Regions from separate parts of the Paenibacillus sp. TAB_01 genome, predicted to be linked through region 4. Evidence: riboswitches for the same ligand, from Rfam matches in the RefSeq annotation. Region 4 holds a riboswitch; each other region holds the start of a gene.
What was found. A riboswitch is a leader RNA that binds a small molecule or an ion and turns the genes downstream of it on or off. The one in region 4 is predicted to bind cyclic di-GMP.

Region 1: linked by a shared signal. The riboswitch ahead of ACHHV8_RS04915 (chemotaxis protein CheX) and the one ahead of ACHHV8_RS01495 (cyclic nucleotide-binding domain-containing protein) in region 4 are both predicted to bind cyclic di-GMP.
Region 2: linked by a shared signal. The riboswitch ahead of ACHHV8_RS24325 (hypothetical protein) and the one ahead of ACHHV8_RS01495 (cyclic nucleotide-binding domain-containing protein) in region 4 are both predicted to bind cyclic di-GMP.
Region 3: linked by a shared signal. The riboswitch ahead of ACHHV8_RS16340 (EAL domain-containing protein) and the one ahead of ACHHV8_RS01495 (cyclic nucleotide-binding domain-containing protein) in region 4 are both predicted to bind cyclic di-GMP.

The regions. Positions count from the first base shown of each region.
Region 1 is NZ_JBIFNP010000001.1:998,524-1,002,796, forward strand. It holds gene ACHHV8_RS04905 (zinc-binding alcohol dehydrogenase family protein) at 314-1,327, shown strand; gene ACHHV8_RS04910 (alpha/beta hydrolase family protein) at 1,567-2,448, shown strand; cyclic di-GMP riboswitch class I at 2,663-2,748, shown strand; gene ACHHV8_RS04915 (chemotaxis protein CheX) at 2,845-3,294, shown strand; gene ACHHV8_RS04920 (sensor histidine kinase) at 3,419-4,273, shown strand, end outside.
Region 2 is NZ_JBIFNP010000001.1:5,004,462-5,008,734, forward strand. It holds gene ACHHV8_RS24320 (leucine-rich repeat domain-containing protein) at 1-840, opposite strand, end outside; gene ACHHV8_RS24325 (hypothetical protein) at 1,067-1,348, opposite strand; cyclic di-GMP riboswitch class I at 1,439-1,527, opposite strand; gene ACHHV8_RS24330 (YuzB family protein) at 1,921-2,145, opposite strand; gene ACHHV8_RS24335 (iron-sulfur cluster assembly accessory protein) at 2,288-2,590, opposite strand; gene thrC (threonine synthase) at 2,636-3,871, opposite strand; gene ACHHV8_RS24345 (LysR substrate-binding domain-containing protein) at 4,060-4,273, shown strand, end outside.
Region 3 is NZ_JBIFNP010000001.1:3,395,920-3,400,192, forward strand. It holds gene ACHHV8_RS16340 (EAL domain-containing protein) at 205-2,649, opposite strand; cyclic di-GMP riboswitch class I at 2,895-2,980, opposite strand; gene ACHHV8_RS16345 (helix-turn-helix domain-containing protein) at 3,149-3,523, shown strand; gene ACHHV8_RS16350 (GAF domain-containing protein) at 3,545-4,198, shown strand.
Region 4 is NZ_JBIFNP010000001.1:309,538-313,810, reverse strand. It holds gene ACHHV8_RS01505 (ArsR/SmtB family transcription factor) at 1-83, opposite strand, end outside; gene ACHHV8_RS01500 (MFS transporter) at 31-1,266, opposite strand; cyclic di-GMP riboswitch class I at 2,190-2,275, shown strand; gene ACHHV8_RS01495 (cyclic nucleotide-binding domain-containing protein) at 2,711-2,923, shown strand; gene ACHHV8_RS01490 (HD domain-containing phosphohydrolase) at 3,167-4,039, shown strand; partial or broken gene thyA (thymidylate synthase) at 4,253-4,273, opposite strand, start outside.

The DNA.
Region 1 (4,273 bases), 690 kb from region 4:
CAGGTATTGTGCGCGCAGCGATGTTTTTTAACAGCCAGGTGCAGAAGCCCTGGCTGTTTCTTTTTTCACTCCCGCCTCTCCGACGTTCTCGGATCTTAAGTGCGCACTGCGGGGCAGCCAAGTCCGGGTCTTTTGCCGCCTGCTGCTTAAGCCGGTCCCTTGAAGAGGGAGACATCGGACAAATAGTTAGGGCAGGAGGAAAACATCCGAAGCTTATTTTAGATACGGGAAGGAAACCGCTTTCTAAATAGAGAATCCATAGTAAGAGAAATTCCATCCTTTTATCCTACTTTGAAAAGAGGCGACCTGATTCATGAGAACGATCGTGTGTGAAGAGCCGAACCGCTTTGCTTTAAAAGAAACGGATATGCCTGCGGCGGCGGAAGGGGAAGCGCTGGTGCGGATTCGCCGCATCGGCATTTGCGGCACGGATTTGCATGCTTACCGCGGCAATCAGCCGTTTTTTGAATACCCGCGTATTCTTGGGCATGAGCTTGCAGGTGAAATTGTGGAGATCGGCAGCAACAGCCGGGGGTTGAAGGCGGGCGATCCGGTAGCGGTTTTGCCGTATCTGGAATGCGGACGCTGCATCGCCTGCCGGTCGGGCAAAACGAACTGCTGCACGCAGATGAAAGTGCTCGGCGTCCATCAGGATGGCGGCATGCGGGAGTATATAGCGGTGCCCGCCGATCATCTGCTGAAAGCGGAGGGCTTGGGACTGGAGCAGACGGCTATCGTCGAATGCTTGAGCATCGGGGCTCATGCGGTACGCCGGGCAGCGATTACTCCAGGCGAATTCGCGCTTGTGATCGGAGCGGGGCCGATCGGACTCGGCGTCATGAAGTTCGCCAAGCTGGCGGGCGCTCGGGTCATCGCGCTCGATATGAATGAGGGCCGGCTTGAGTACTGCAGGGAATGGGCGCCTGCCGACTACACGGTGAATGTAAAGAACGATCCGTTGAAGGAAATCGAAGCGATCACCGGCGGTGATTTGCCGACGGTGGTATTCGATGCAACAGGCAATGCCAAATCGATGGAAAGCTCCTTCCAATATGTATCGCATGGCGGTCGGCTGGTTTTCGTAGGGCTGGTGAAGGCCGATCTATCCTTTCACGATCCGGAGTTCCACAAGCGTGAGCTTACCCTGATGAGCAGCCGGAATGCGACAATTGTTGATTTCGAGCATGTGATCGACAGTCTGCGCAGCGGACACATCGATACGGATTCATTTATTACCCACCGCGTCGGCTTCGAGGACATGATCGGCTCGTATGAAGCCTGGCTGAAGCCGGAAACCGGAGTCATCAAAGCGATGGTGGAGCTGTAAAAGCACGCATCCGCATCAGTATCAGCATCAGTATATGGCGGCGGCCATTTCAAGCTGCGAGCCGGCCGGGCGGTGAAGCCCTTCCGGCTTGCGGCTTTGTTTGCATGCCCTCTCATAAACCGAAGCCTCTGCAGCAAGATTAAAGCCTGCGGCTCGGAGTATGGTACAATGAATTTATTCCTATTAAACTTATCAGGTTCATCGTAATTACTCATTTAATTGAGAGGGAGTGGTACTGTATGAGTACACATGAGGCGGAAATGATTCAGGAGCCTTTCATTCGGGAAGCGGGGCAGCTGCCGTCGGGAGAACCGCTTTATATCCGCGGAGAGATCGTGACCCTTGCCGGCTCGGGAGAAGCATCGGGAGCTGTACGCCGGCCGGTGCTGGTCATCTGCCACGGCTTTAAGGGTTTTAAGGATTGGGGATTCTTTCCGTATGCCACCCGGCGGTTTGCGGAGGCGGGCTTTTATACGGTCACGTTTAATTTTTCCTGCAACGGCGTCGCCGAAACGGATTTCGATGAGCTGGACAAGTTCGCGCTGAATACTTATTCGCGGGAGCAGCAGGATCTTACATATCTGCTTCACGCCCTAGGCATCGGGGAGCTGCCTCGTTCCGAGCAGGCTGATGCCGGGAAGATATGCTTGCTCGGCCACAGCCGCGGAGGGGGCAGCAGCATCGTTTATGCCGCGGACCATCCCAATGAGATTAGCGCCGTGGTAACCTGGAACGGCATCGCCAAAGCGGATTTGTTCGACGATGCGTTCAAGGAGCAGATAGCCGAACAGGGCGTTGCCTATGTAGCGAATGCAAGGACCGGACAGCAGATGCCGATTCGCGCTTCCTTCTACGAGGACTTGAAGGAGCAGGGCGAGCGGTTCGATATCGTCAAGCGGCTCGCCGGGCTGGAGCTTCCCGTGCTGCAGGTGCAGGGAGACCAGGATTCGCCCCGCTTGCGGGAAGGCTTTGAAGCGCTGCGCCTGGGAGCGCCGCAGCACGGCATCGCCTTGATCCAGGCGGGAAACCATACCTTCGGGGCGGTACACCCGTTTGCTTCGACAACACCGCAGCTGGAGGAAGCGATCCGCGTGACGCTGGAATTTTTGAAGCGCAGCTAGAACCGGAAGGTCGCCGCTCGAGTCATGCATCCGGGACTCCGCAGACAGGTATCCGGACGGAAGAGCTATGTGAAGCGGTAAGGATGGCGCGACCTCCGATGGATATCCTTGGGCGGATAGTCACGCATTTTACGTACGGTCGGCGTGAAAATCAGTACTATTTTATCAGATTGTGTGGTACAATGGTTCCGAACTTTATTATTCCAATGTGAGAAATCGATAATGGCAAACCTGTTGAAAGGCAGGGACGCAAAGCTGCGGGCCTAAGGGGGCAATCCCTACGGCAGCCGAGCCGCCGAAAGCTGCGCTCATATTCTAGGTTAGCTAGAACAGGACTGCTCATTTCGGGCAGTCCTTTTTTTGATATACATTTATTTTGCAAAGGGGTTGTATGATGTGCAGGCCAGTCTGGTCAATCCGTTCCTGTCTTCCTCGATTCATGTTATCGAGACCTTGATTCAAATCAAACCTTCGGTCGGTCAATTAAGCGTTCAAAAGATCGACTATCTCCACCATTATATATGGTTCAAAATCGGTATTATCGGTTCCTTGAACAAGGATATTTTGTTCGGTTTTCCGGAAACCGTCGCTTTCCGGATGGTGTCGGGCATGATGGGCGGATATCCTATAACGGAATTCGACGAAATGTGTCAGAGCGCCGTAGGGGAGCTTGGCAATATGATTAGCGGGAATGCCAGCGCGATCTTGTATCAGCAGGGCATCGAGGTGGACATTACGCCGCCCCATCTGGTTCAACAGACAGGGTATACCTGGGGGGAAAAGGTATTCAGCATCCCGCTGACGATTGACACCATCGGACAATTTCACATCTACATTTCGACATAAAACGCGCTTCTCATAGGCCGTAAGTTTGAGTAAAACAAGCATAGTAGAGCATTGTTCCCAGTATTCGGATATGCTATGTTTAAAAACAGAGATATGCATCCTATTTACGGGCAGGTTTTTAGCGATGAAGATAGAGCCACGACTGATGGAACTCAGGGACAACAAAGCGAATTTGATCAATTATTGGATTGAACAATTCAATGATCAGTTTGTGGATAGATTTGAATACGGCATTTTATACAAACAGGGCGAGGCTTTGTTCGAATTCTTTATCGATCTGCTTAAGCCGGCGGAGGAACATCCGATCCAGTGGAAGGTCGATGAATGGTGCAGGATTTATAATGAGATGAATGTACATATCATTCATATTATTACCGGCGCGCACTTGTGGAGAAAGACGTTCCTGGAAGCGGGAAGCGATCTGGTGTCGCTTGAGCTGTACCGGGAGATCAGCTACCGGATCGACCAGTTCGAGCGGGTGCTGTGCGAGTGCTACTGGAACCAGGCCGTATCCGCGATGCGGGAGAAGGATCAGGCCATTCACGCTCTGCATGACGACCGGATTAACCTGGTCGGGAAAATGGCGGCCAGCATGGCGCATGAAATCCGCAACCCTTTGACAGCGATTAAAGGCTTCCTGAAGCTGCTCAGTACGGGAATCCAGCATGCCGATTCGAATAAAGGGCAGACCTATATTCAATACATAGAAAATGAACTGAACCACATTCATATGCAGGTGACCGGGTTCTTAAGCTTCTCCAAGCGGCCTATTATGGAAGAGGAGCTAGCCGTGCTTCCGCTCAAGCCGACGCTGGAATACAGCTTATCCCTTCTGGGACCGCGATTGATTAATGAGAATGTCGAGCTGACCGTTTCCGTTCCCTCGGATCTGTACGTCCGGGTACAGAAGCTGGCGTTTCAGCAGGTGCTGTCCAATTTGATTAATAATGGCATCGATGCCCTTTCCGATATGAAGAGC
Region 2 (4,273 bases), 4.7 Mb from region 4:
GGTATCATAGCTGATCTCGACTCCCCTTCCCTGCAGCTCTCTAAGGACATCGGCCGCAGCCGGTGTCAGCGGGTTGCCTTCCAAATAAACCTCGCGAAGCCGGGGAAGAGCGGTTAAAGCCGTTAAATCGGAGATTTGATTATTTTTTAAATAGAGCGTCTTCAAGCCTGTCATGGAACGAAGCGCCCCGATCTCCGTCAACCCTGTCTGGTTGAGAAACAAATGCTCCAGCCCGGTCAGCTTGGATAAGCCTCCCAGCTCCTGAAGCGGATTGGAGGACAAGTCGAGCACTTTCAGCTTCTCCATTCCTTCTATCCCGGACAAATCCGTGATGCCTGCCTGCGAAATAAACAGCTGCTCCAGCCCGGTCAGCTGCCATAAGCCCTTCGGGTCATGAACCGGATTTCCGTCGAGAAATAACATATGCAGCCTCGGCAGTTCGCTCAGCGTCCGGATATCTTCGATCCGGTTGCCGGTCAGGTCGAGCGCTGTAAGCTTCTTCAGCCCGCTGAGAGGATATACATCCGTGATTTGATTGTTTCGCAGGATCAGCTTGCTCAATGCCGAGGCATACTGCAAACCGGTCAATTCGCCGATGCCGTTCTTGCCCTTGGTTCCGATCCAAACCAGGGTGCTCATCCGCTCCAGATCCTCGGGAGTCAGCTCGCCCGCCGGCTTCTTCAATTGCTTTCGAATCGCTGTCTCCAGCTGGGTATCGGGCACTAACTGCAAGCTCTCCGCCTGCACGGAAGCAGGGATCACGGCGCTTATCGGAGCGGCAAGCAGCGCGGAAAGAATAATTGCTTGTAAAGCGAGGGAAGGTCGTTGTCGTTTGTCCATATAGGTCTCCTGTTCTATGTACGTAGGCATAACCTCTGGTAATTCTATGGATTCCACAAAATTCCTTCATTTGTGTAAAATTTTCACAAAAAAGGCAGTAAAGACGGCAGCAAGAAAAAAACATGCTGCCGCAGCCCCTACGCGGGAACTGCAGCCGCATGCTTTTTCAATGAATGGCCTTGCTTCCTACCCGATCCGCCCGAGGAACTAGGCCAAGCGCTTAACCTCAGAGCGGCAGCTTAAATAATCGTACAAGCTTAGAAACAGATCGTTCTCCATCTCGCTGCGCAGCGAAAACTTCACTTCCCCGCGCCAATAAAAGGTGATCAAATGGCTTCGCTTTCCCATCACCATTTCCACATCCCAGCAAGGTGCCCTTTAAATCGAACACTTCCTTGTTTACGAACATTTTAGGTCCGTCGCTGGACAAATAAACGCCCAGCATATCTTTGCCGATCACCGCATAAAACCCTTCCCTTGTCATCACGCTCTTCTCCTCATTCCCCAAATCACCGTTCCTCCTCTCCCGTAAAAAAAGAATAGGACTCCCTTTGCCCAGGCAGGAGTCCGCAAGCATCTATAACGCATCACCAATTCCTTCGGCAGCTGGCTGGCGGGACGCTTCAAGCATCCTTCGCCCCTGTAGCTTTGCGTCACAAGCTTTCGCTTGCTTTGCCATTTATCGGGCAGTTGAAGTAAATTTGTACTACAAATTACGACAACTTTAGCATATAAGATAGTCCCTGGCGAATACATATATCTTTGTACCTATTTTTATTCGTTTTCCACGCCCCAAAGCCCTATTTTAAGATAAAGCTGCTAATTTCTCCAATTAATTCAGGCTCCCGGCAGCAGAAGTCCGGTCCAGGAACAAACCTCGGCGCCCCTTTCCAACGGCTCAGCATCAGCCCCGGCCAAAGGCCTACAAAGATGGCTGCGGCGAGCCGGCCCCGCCCTCCCGCTATGCAGTGACCGGCACGAGCATCCGGGCTCGCGCGCGTCAGCGCCTCTTAGCTCCGTTTGACCGGGACCTCACTTATGTGCTCCAAAAAAGAACGTCCGGCTTTTCAGCCGAACGTCTTATTTCTTTACATATTTCCGCGCTTTCTCAATCGCTTCGTCTTCTGTCGCTCCTGTAACATACCGTCCATTAATATAAATGAATGCAAACCGCGAGCAAGGTCCGCAATATGACTTGCAGCCTACCTTAATCTCGGCCTCGGGCGCCAGCTTCTGAAGCTTCGGCAGCGCAGTTTTCATCTTCATATGCTTGCATTTATCGCAGACGCGAATATCGTTCGCCATGACTTACAATTCCTTTCCTGCCACATCAGCTCTCCATTGAAACGGAAGCTGCCTTACTTACCTACGGGCGGTACGGCATGGAGGACGGCCGCCCGCATAGAGCGCAGGCCAGTCCCGCCTTCCGTCCATCGAAGCATACGGCCTAGTGGTCGCCGTGGTTCCCTTTGCTTGGATTCGTCACTGCAAAGCCTTCTTCAGGAGTGAAGAAGTAGTCGATCCGCACGCCGTCCAGCAGAGGCTCGTCCTTTTGCAAAATAACGTCGATGTTCTTGTCCGTCGAAACAACTTCGTCCTTGTCGGTAGGAGTATCAAGGCTCATACCGTAATGGGCGTGATCGCCATGGCTGTGCGTAACGTATACGCGAAGCTTTAATTCTTTATTCTCTTCTTTTTCTAGTTCAGCAAGCAGCATTTTTGCCGCGTTGCGAGAAATTTTGCAATTCATCAGTATAACATCTCCCACTTGTGGTTTTCTCCTTATTGTAAAGAATCAACCGCGGGAAAGCAACCCGTTGACGGACTCCCATGTCAAATCGGCTGCGGCCAAATTCTCCTGATAAGAGACCGCCTCCGTATCTTTCAGCAAATGTCCCGTCAGAATGCACACCGCCGTTTCCTCCGCATCGACAATTCCTCTGTCTGCCAGCTGTTTCAGCCCTGCTAAGGAAGCCGCCGAAGCCGGCTCGCAGCCGATGCCGCTCCGGTCGATAAGCGCCTTCGCTTCCATGATCTCCGCATCGGAAACCGCGGCGGTGACGCCATTCAGCCCGCCGATGACGGAGCGCAGCGCTTTTTTCCAGCTGGGCGGATTGCCGATATTCAAAGCGAAAGCCACAGTGTGCGGATTCGCTTCGGGCGTCAGGACGCTTCGGCCTCCCGCCACCATCCGGTGAAACGGGCTCGCGCCTTCGGCCTGGACAATTGCAACCCGCGGCAGCTTGTCGATGAAGCCGAGCTGCTTCAACTCAAGCAGCCCTTTGCCTAAGGCCGCAGCGTTGCTTAAAGCACCGCCCGGCAGGACGATCCAATCCGGCAGCTGCCAGCCGAGCTGGTGGGCGATTTCGTAAACGATGCTTTTTTGCCCTTCGATCCGGAATGGATTGATGGAATTGCAGACGTAGAGCCCCAGCCGCTCGCTGTACCGCTCGCTAAAGCGGATGCCGTCGTCATAGGTGCCGTCGAACCGGATCAGCTCGGCGCCGTATGCCGCCGTCTGGCGAACCTTGTTCGGCGAAATATGACGGCCGGGCAGGAAAACGTGCGAAGAGCAGCCACCAATGGCCGCATACATGGCAAGCGAGGCGGAGGTATTGCCCGTGGAGGTGCAGGTAAACCGCTTATAGCCGAGCGAGCGCCCGTGGGATACCGCCACTGTCATCCCGTTGTCTTTGAAGGAACCGCTCGGGTTCTCGCTCTGTGCCTTCAGCAGCAGCTTCCGTACGCCTGCCAGACGGGCAAGCGATTCGGAAGGGTACAGCCCCGTGTTGCCTTCATATTTTGTCGTAATCCAGCGCGCTTCCAGGTCGGGGAAAATCAGCTCCTTGTAACGCCATACGCCTCCGGCATAAGGCGTCATCCGCTCCGACAAGCGCTCGTCCCAGACTCTCTTGAGCTGTTCGCTGTCGATGCCGCTCCACTCCCTGACCACATCCAGCAATCCGCCGCATTCGCATAAAAAGGGGCTGCGGACCGCTCCGCCGGCCATTGCGCCGGGCATTCCGTACATTGATAATGAAAACTCATCCTCTTCACTCCTAAGGTTATAATCGGGTTATCGCTTCGTCCGCGCCTTGCGCGCCGCGTTCCTGCCTCTTACAATAAGAGAAAACATTATATAAATCTAATATATGTTTTTTGGCAAATCATCAATAAAACTGATGATTTAAACAAGCGAACAAGGAGCCGATTTCTCCGATGAATTTACACGCGTTAAAGCTGTTTTACGAGACGATTGCCTGCGGCGGCGTGACCAAAGCCGCCGACAAGCTTCACTTGAGCCAGCCCGCGGTCACCGCCCAAATCCGCAATCTGGAGCAGGAGCTCGGGCTGCCTCTGCTGGCTCCGAAAGGCAGAGGCGTTCAGATGACCTCCGCAGGGGAGCTGCTGTACAAGCATGCCTCGCGGTTAT
Region 3 (4,273 bases), 3.1 Mb from region 4:
TACATACAAAAAACGTATCTATTCCTGCAGCTAGGAATAAATACGTTTTTTTGTAATGAAGCTTTTATATGACTAGAATAGGAATCTCTTCCTATTGCACAGGCCGGTTAAAAATGCAGCTGTCTGCAAACCGATGTTTTGATGATTGCAAGCGCTGTACTCATCCGCTGCTCCTTGCACATTCAGGCTCTCACGCTTGCCTATTTATTGGGCCTTATTGGTTTGTATACAGCTTTGGTACACTTTCGCCATCGCCTGCAGGCGGTCATTCACATTCAGCTTTTGAAAAATACGAGTGATATGATTCTTAACCGTATGCTCGCTTATAAATAATTGCGTGGAAATCTCCCTGTTATTCAAACCGTCGATAATCAATTTAAACACTTCAAGCTCTCTGGAGGAAATGGAAAAAGCTTCTTTCATCCGGTAAAGCTGAAAATCAAGAATATCATGCTCCTCCGCTTCCTTCTCAGCCCTGTTGTGAAAGGAAAACTGCTCGGACAGACCTTGGCTGAGCAGCGGCTCTAGCTCTGCAGCCGTAACGGGGAGGCTGAACAGTCGGCCTTGTACGCCTTGAATGCTCAAATTCTTTAATAGATTCAGCTGCTCCTCCGATTCGATGCCAACCGCCACCGCCTGCATGTTCAAGCTGCGGGCCAAAGAAACGATAGAAGAGATAAAGGCCGTGCTTTGAGCCGGATTTGCCGCTAAATCATCCATAAACAGCTTATCGATCTTGATCAAATCGGCTGGAATATGTTTAAGCGAGCTTAAGGATGAACCGCCGGAGCCGAATTCTTCGATGCAGATCGTAACGCCGAGCTGCTTAAGCTCGTGCAGCGCTCTTATTATGACGCTTTCATTGCGCATGATGGCCGATTCCGTAATTTCCACTTCCAGCATCGCAGGCTCAAGCCCCGCTTCCTTCAGAATTTGTTCGATGTTACGGACAAATTGCTTTTGCAAAAATTGCAGCGACGAGAATCGTACAGCCATTCGCGGTAAAGGCAGCCCTGACATCCGCCACAATTGAATTTGCTTGCAGGCGGTCCGCAGAACCCATTCGCCGATAGCCGCAATCTGCCCCGTCTCTTCGGCCAGCGGGAGGAACTCGGAGGGCTGCAGCGTTCCCCAGTTAGGATGATTCCAACGAATCACAGCTTCCGTACACGTAATTTCTCCCGAATTCACATCGATTCGAGGCTGGTACAGAAGCGTAAACTCACCGTGTTCCATCGCTTTCCTCAAATCATTTTGCAGCATAAAGGTCCGGTAGGAACGGATATTCATCCCCGAGTGATAAATCTGAAATTTGTTCTTCCCCTGCTCTTTAGCCCGGTAGAGCGCCGCATCCGCGTTTTTCAACAGGGCGGGCGCATCCTTTCCATCGTAAGGATAGACACTGATGCCAATACTGGCTGTCACGTATAATTCGAAATCTTCAATATAAAACGGTTTTTTCAGCTGCTCCAGCACGTCTTCCGCAATATCGAGCGCATCCTCCCGATTCGTATCCTGGAGCACCATATTGAATTCATCCCCGCCGATTCTTGCAACGAAATGGACGTTATCCGTGCAGGAAACCAGCCTTCGCGCCACTTCCTGAAGCAGCTTGTCACCTATCAAGTGACCCAGCGAATCATTGATATATTTAAACCTGTCCAAATCCAGATACATCATGACCAACAGCTGATTCTCCTGCTTGGCCTGGTTTAACATCAAGTTTAAGCGGTCGTTGAACATTCTTCGGTTCGGCAGGTTGGTCAAGCCGTCGTGGTACGCCATGTGCGTGATCAATTGCTGGGACTGTCTTTTCTTCGTCACATCCCTGATCGTACATGCGATAATATTCTTATTCTCCACGAACGTGCTGCCGATCTGGAACTCTACGGGAAACGTACTCCCGTCTTTGCGGACAGCATTCACCTCATGAATCCCTTCTTCCGCACCATACAATGCATCATCCCATTTGCCTGGAAGGAACCGTTGAGCTTGCGGAAAAGGAAACAGGATGTCCATATTTCTGCCCACAATTTCGCTGTTCTCGTATCCGAACATTTTATGTACAGCCGGGTTGACCTTCAATATAAACCCATCCTGGTTAAGAATGAGCATTGAATCAATCGAGGTTTCGCTGATAACGTTCGTCAAAGCCTGCGATTTGCGCAGCTCGGATGTGATCTCGGACAGTTCCTTATTCGCAGCCTCCAGTTCCTTGGTCTTTTGCATAAGCATTTCCGTTTGTTGGAGAAGCTTACGGTTCGTCTTGTAAATATTGACAAACCCTTGAACCTTAGCCTTCAACGTATTCGGGTCGAACGGTTTGAGAATATATTCGATGGCCCCAATAAAATAACCGGTATACACATGATGTTCATCCATGTAGTTCGCCGTAACGAAAATAATCGGTATATTTTTGGATTTTTCCCGCGACTTAATGATTCTGGCCGTTTCAAAGCCATCCAGCCCGGGCATTTGAACATCTAATAAAATCGTTGCGAAATCGTATTTCAGCAAATATTTTAAAGCTTCTTCTCCGGAATGGGCTTTGACCAGGTTGTAATCGTCACGCTCAATGACCGCTTCGAGCGCCAACAAATTTTCAGCCTGATCATCGACCAGCAAGATGTTCACTTTGCCCTCGTTCATCAACTATACTCACTCCCCAATCCTAAAAGAAAACAGCCCTCTGAAAAGGAGACCGCTGAAAAAGTCTCGCTGCAAGTGCGAACCGTTCTTACGATCGCTGTTGTCCTCGAATTTCTTTAATTTCCCCGCTTTTAGCGGTTGAAACCCAGGGACAAAGGCGAACGCTTGCGCTTCTACAGAACGATTCCGCACTCTCCGCTCGTTTTTCAGCGGCCCTCTGAAAAGAACAGGCTGTTTCTCTTTCCTTCGGCAACCTGGCCGTCATAGCTTTTCATGCCTTAGACCCTCGGCTTTGCGTCTCCAGCTTTCGCTGGATTTGCCTTTTTCCATTGCGGTTAAGAATCGAAAGGAGTCCATTCTTATCCTATACAGGCTTGCCTTCATACTGTAGAATGAGAGAAAGCATGCGAAACCTCAAAAAAGTATGCGTTTCGAGTACTTTTTCATTGTAAACGATTTTAAAAATTTCTTCAATTGTCTATTGTTAGGAGTTGGCATCATGCCTGATGGCTTTGGGATTCGCTTAAAACAGCTCCGTATCCTGCGCGGCTTTACGATGGAGGAGCTTGGAAAAGAAATAGGAGTAGCTAAGACGACGATTTCCGGATATGAGCATGGGAACCGGGAACCGCAGCTCAAGATCATTTATAAGCTGGCAACCACTCTGAATACGACAGCGGATTATTTGCTGGGTCTCAGCGCACTGGCAGAGCCTCATCCGCTGCTCGAGAACAAGGAGTTATCAGCTTCCGCCCGAAACTTGCATTGGGATGGCCATATTTTAACGGAGGAGGATTTGCTGCCCATCCATGAGCTTCTGGAGAAGATCGTTAAGGAGCGGTTGCAGCAGCCTCACAAAGCTAAAGAACGATAATGGAAAGGAGTGTCGTGCCAGGTGGAAGAAATCGTCGAGTCCTTCATCAAATTTAAAATGACCAAAGAGATTCGGCAGCTGCTTAATCATATTTCATCAAGCTACAGCAAAGAAATGAATTTGTCTCAAGTCTTTCTTGAACTGCTGCAGGAAGATCTTATCGGAAGCTCCGAGCTCATCGCTATCCGCTCCACCATGATGATGAACCGGTATATGGCACTCGTGAGGCAAGAATTCCCTGCCTTTATGCACTCCATTTATTTATATGAACATGAGCGGCAGCGGCTTTGGAACAGCAGTGTTGCGGATGTGCCGATGGTCTACAATGAATATACCAACGGACTCTGCGTCAAAAATGATGTATTAAACGGTTCCCGTGTTCCGCTCTATGTAGGCGATGTTCTTGTAGTTGATCATGTGGAACGGTCCGAGCATTATATATGCGACAACCACCGGGCCCAGCTGCTGAAAGCGGGGATTCAGGCCTTCTGCAGTATTCCGCTGATGCATAACGGCCATTCATTCGGACATAAAGTGATGTACGCCAGAGACAAGCGGGTTTTCTCTGAACAAGAGGTTACACGTTATCGGGCATGCGCTCACCTGATTGAGAAAGAGCTTGTATCCATGAAACACGCCCTGCTCGAGCAAATCCATCCGGGGAAAATATCTTGACCTCCTAGCCCGCCGTGCTGTGTACGCCTTTCCGTCCCGAGGAGCTCCCCGGGCAAAGGCTGCATTGATCAGGCA
Region 4 (4,273 bases):
TCCAGCAAGGCCACCAACATCGCCGCCCGACTAGGCTCTGCGAGAATGGCGGCGATCTCTGCCACATTTACATTGGACTCCATAAGCGTTTTCCTCCCTCCTATTCATAGCTAAACGCCCAGCTAAGATTAAGGAAATCATCCCAACAGCAAGCGTAAATCCTACTATAGCACGAAAAAGGCCATAATGTGCCGATAGTAAACCAACACCGATAATAGGAATGCCAACACCGATATATACGCAGATGTAGAGGCTAGAGATGATCTTTGCTTTGTGCTCAGGCGGCGCGATGGCGTTGACCAACTGCATGCTGCCTTTGAAAGATAGTCCTTGTCCGATTCCGGCAGTCGCAGTGCCGATGAGCAACGACATTGCGGAGCTAAGAGGAACCGCCACTACGATAAGCGTCAAACCTAGGCAAAGCGTCAACAGGCCTGCCAACATTGAAGTGGATGTGCCTACGTTTCGACTTAGTAGCTGTGTGAGGACAGAGGCGCCGAGCATTAGGAAGACGACACCACCTGCAAATGCCAGATTGCGAATACCTAGCAGCGATGCGATATATGACGGAATGACGGACATAAACAATGCGGTGACAGCCCATGCGGTCATCGCAGTTAATGCGGCAGATGTGAATGACCGCCTGACTTCGCCGGTAAGCCGCTGCGACTCTCGGGAGACTTGGGATTGTTGGGAATGATTCTGCGTTTGTACTTGAACCGTTTCCCTAAGTCCGATGATCCCTAGTAAACAGGGCAAGACGAGTAGCCAATGTACCACGTACGGAGACACATCCGCATAGGAGGCGTATTGGGCGGCTGCACCGCCGATAAGGGGGCCTATGGCTGTTCCGCCCGCTGTCGCGATTGACGCCGCAAGCGCCGCCGACTGCTTGTTCGGATAGGGGTTCAACTCCATTAACGCAGCAGACCCTGCCCCACTGAGCATACCTACAGCAATCCCTTGCAAAGCTCTCGCTACGAACAGCATCCATATCCCAGAGGAGCATGCAAACAATACGGAGGCCATTATCGAAGTCACGGATCCAGCCGCAATCAGTTTCTTTCTCCCATAGCGATCCGACGCCTTGCCAAACAACGCTAACGAAGGAATCAGCACCACGGCATAGGTAGCAAATATCAGCGTAAGGACGAGCGGCGAGAAGCCGTATCTCATCTGATATAATTGGTAAAGGGGCGAAGGAATATTAGTACTCATCATTAAAATCAACATTGAATAAAACACTAACCAGAACGATTTGGTCATATTCTACACCGACTCTCTATAGTAGTTGTTGTTGTACCCTTTTGATTGTACAAGCGGATCACTACCATGTGCATCGAAGTATGAAATGCATGACAATAGTTCTTTGCATCAGTTTAATTGAACAAAACCGCCCTTTAATAACATCAAAGAGGAACTGATCTCGCCACAGCTCCATATTAACGTAATCCTTTAGTTTAGAGGATTACAGTCTTTTTGCGTTATTAAATCTATGTATGCCAAATCCCTTTCTATAGGTCGAATGGAGACGGTACAAAATGGATTCGTACGAAAGATCAAGAATTAAAGACGAAGTTCGATACGAAGTCGAAAGTGAAGTTCGGGATGAAATAGCAGCAGAAGATAAGCAGAGGCGGCACCTCTTTCAAAGGTACTCGCCTTTGCAGCGTTCGCGGTAATCATTATTTATATTTTAGGCTTAATGTGTTTGGTTTTTTCGGAATCCGCTGTTTCAATCGTTGCCATTTCAGTTTTCTTTTACATTTTAAGCACATTAATTTATACCGTCTTATACGGCTGGTGGATACCCGAAAGATGGACGCGATCATGGATTGTAGTACGAATCCTTCTTGTTCCATAGACCGGAGCGATTACAATTGGCGGTGTGATTTTACTATTAAACTTCTTACTTACGATGTTCTTAAAGACAAACGGTTATTCCGGTATTCTTTGGTGAATTTGATGTGAATAAATACTTTCCTTCTTCGCAACTCGATTTTTCCCATATGCTTATTTCTCCAAAAATGCACCTCAACGGTTTATAATTCATGATGAAATGATTCATTTTCAGTCATGAAATGTCGAAAAATAAGACCAGAATCATTAAGGTGGTTTCGACAGAATATTGTTGGCATCGTATACTTTATATAGTTCAAATGGACTATGTAAGGGTAACGATTATAGCCAATCGATAATGACAAACCTTTCGAAAGAAAGGGATGCAAAGCTATGGATCGAAGGAGCATCCCTTTATGATCGCCAAGTTGCCGATTTGGGTGAGTATTTGCCATCATCCATTTCTGGGTTATTTTTTTATTGATAAAGGAGGAGAATCCAGCAGCAAAGATAATGATAGTTGACGATCAAGTCAGTATTAGAATGCTTTACCCAGCACTCTTAACTGCCTCAGGTCACGAGAAGCCGGGGGCAGTATTTCTGCAAAGATTATCGGAGGTCAGACAGGAGCAAACACAATACTTAAGGCAAATAAACTGGTAAGAGTAACAAAAATGTTTGCAGGTCGGGTTTGTGTTGGAAGATATTGTACGGAAATATATGAATTAATCGAAAACACGACCTTCGATGCAAATAATATTAAGAAGCTAGCATAATTCTTGGAGGTTATAAGATTGAAATACTAGGAAAAGCACCATTATTCAATAACCTCAGCGATCAGCAATTGCAAAGTATTTCAAGAGTCAGCAAGGTGAAAACATATAAAGCAGGGACGATCCTCTTTCGTGAGCACGAAATGGGATTGATTTTTTATATCGTGATCTCGGGCAGCGTGAAAATCTACACATCCAATCGTAACAGCGGCGAGGAAGAAATCTTGACGGTATTTGCTGCGGGTGAAGCGTTCGGAGAGCTATCATTGCTGGAAGGTAAACCGCGTTCGCGCCACTGCTCAAGCTATTGAAGATACACAGATCCTTTCATTATCGGCTCATGACTTTACCAATTTATTAAAAGATAACTTTGATATTAGCCTAAGCATATCAAAGAATTATGCGGTAGACTTCGTGAAACCAACCAAGAAGTCCAAGATCTTACATTTTTAGATGCAAAAGAACGAGTAGTCAAAAGCCTGGTGAAGCTCGCGATCAAGCATGGGAACCGAACCGGGAATATCAAAAAGTAAGCTGGAGAAAGCGGTGGTTGAATGAAAGAAAGTCACTCCAGTCAATACCAGTACGTTGGCTTCCGAATTAACAAAAATTTTTACAATAGGAACGGCGTTTTGGTTGTACCCAAGTTATCTGTACTTACACGTAGAGACATTCAATATTTATTGCACCAAGGTATAGCGATAAAAGAAGATGACGTAGAGCAAGCATCTATTCTTCATCTCGTCAATTCTGCAATTAATGAAATTAAAGTCGCGTTTGATAAGGTACGTTATTTAAAACATATACCATTAAATTATGTTCACGAAAAAATTATTCCCGTTGTTACAGTAATGAGTGAACATCCGGATCTGCATCATATTTTTACCCACCTAAAGCAACACGATGAATATACTTACAGGCATAGTATCGGGGTTGCAATTATATCCCAACTTATTGGTAGAGCGAGAGGCATACGAGCGCAAGAACTATTAGAGTTAACCATTGCAGGATTTTTACATGATATTGGAAAGGTAAAGATCCCTGATGAGATCATTAATAAACCGGAAAAACTAACCCCTGATGAGTTTCATCAAATAAACCAACATACAGTTTATGGTTTTGAAATAATGAGACGTACTGCCGGGATCACATGCAGACAAGCACTTGTCGCTCTACAGCATCATGAACGTGAGGATGGCAGCGGATATCCATACGGAGTGAACGGAACAATAATTTTATCTTTTATTTCTTCATCGTTCTTTAGAATGTCCGCCCAAGTCTCAAACGCGCTGTCTATTCTATCTTCTCTCGTTGGATTCAATGATATTTCCCCGATAAATGCCTTAAAATGGTCGTTTAATTTCACTAAATTACCTCCTGTTAGCTTGTTAGCACTCACTAGATTTCGTATAATCTATTACTTTTAGTGTCGCATAGTTTGGGAATGTAATCTGAAGAGCATACTAAGAGACGCTCTCGGAATAGTGACCATTAAAATAAATCAATTCAGATAGATCATTGATTTATCGCAAAGATAAACAATTTGCCTTTTCCTACTTCTGGACGCTCCCGCTTGGGCTACGCCCACAACTTTTATATCAATTCCCTCCTGTCTTAATCAATATTTTTTCCTACCGAAAAAGGAACGTATCGACCGACCG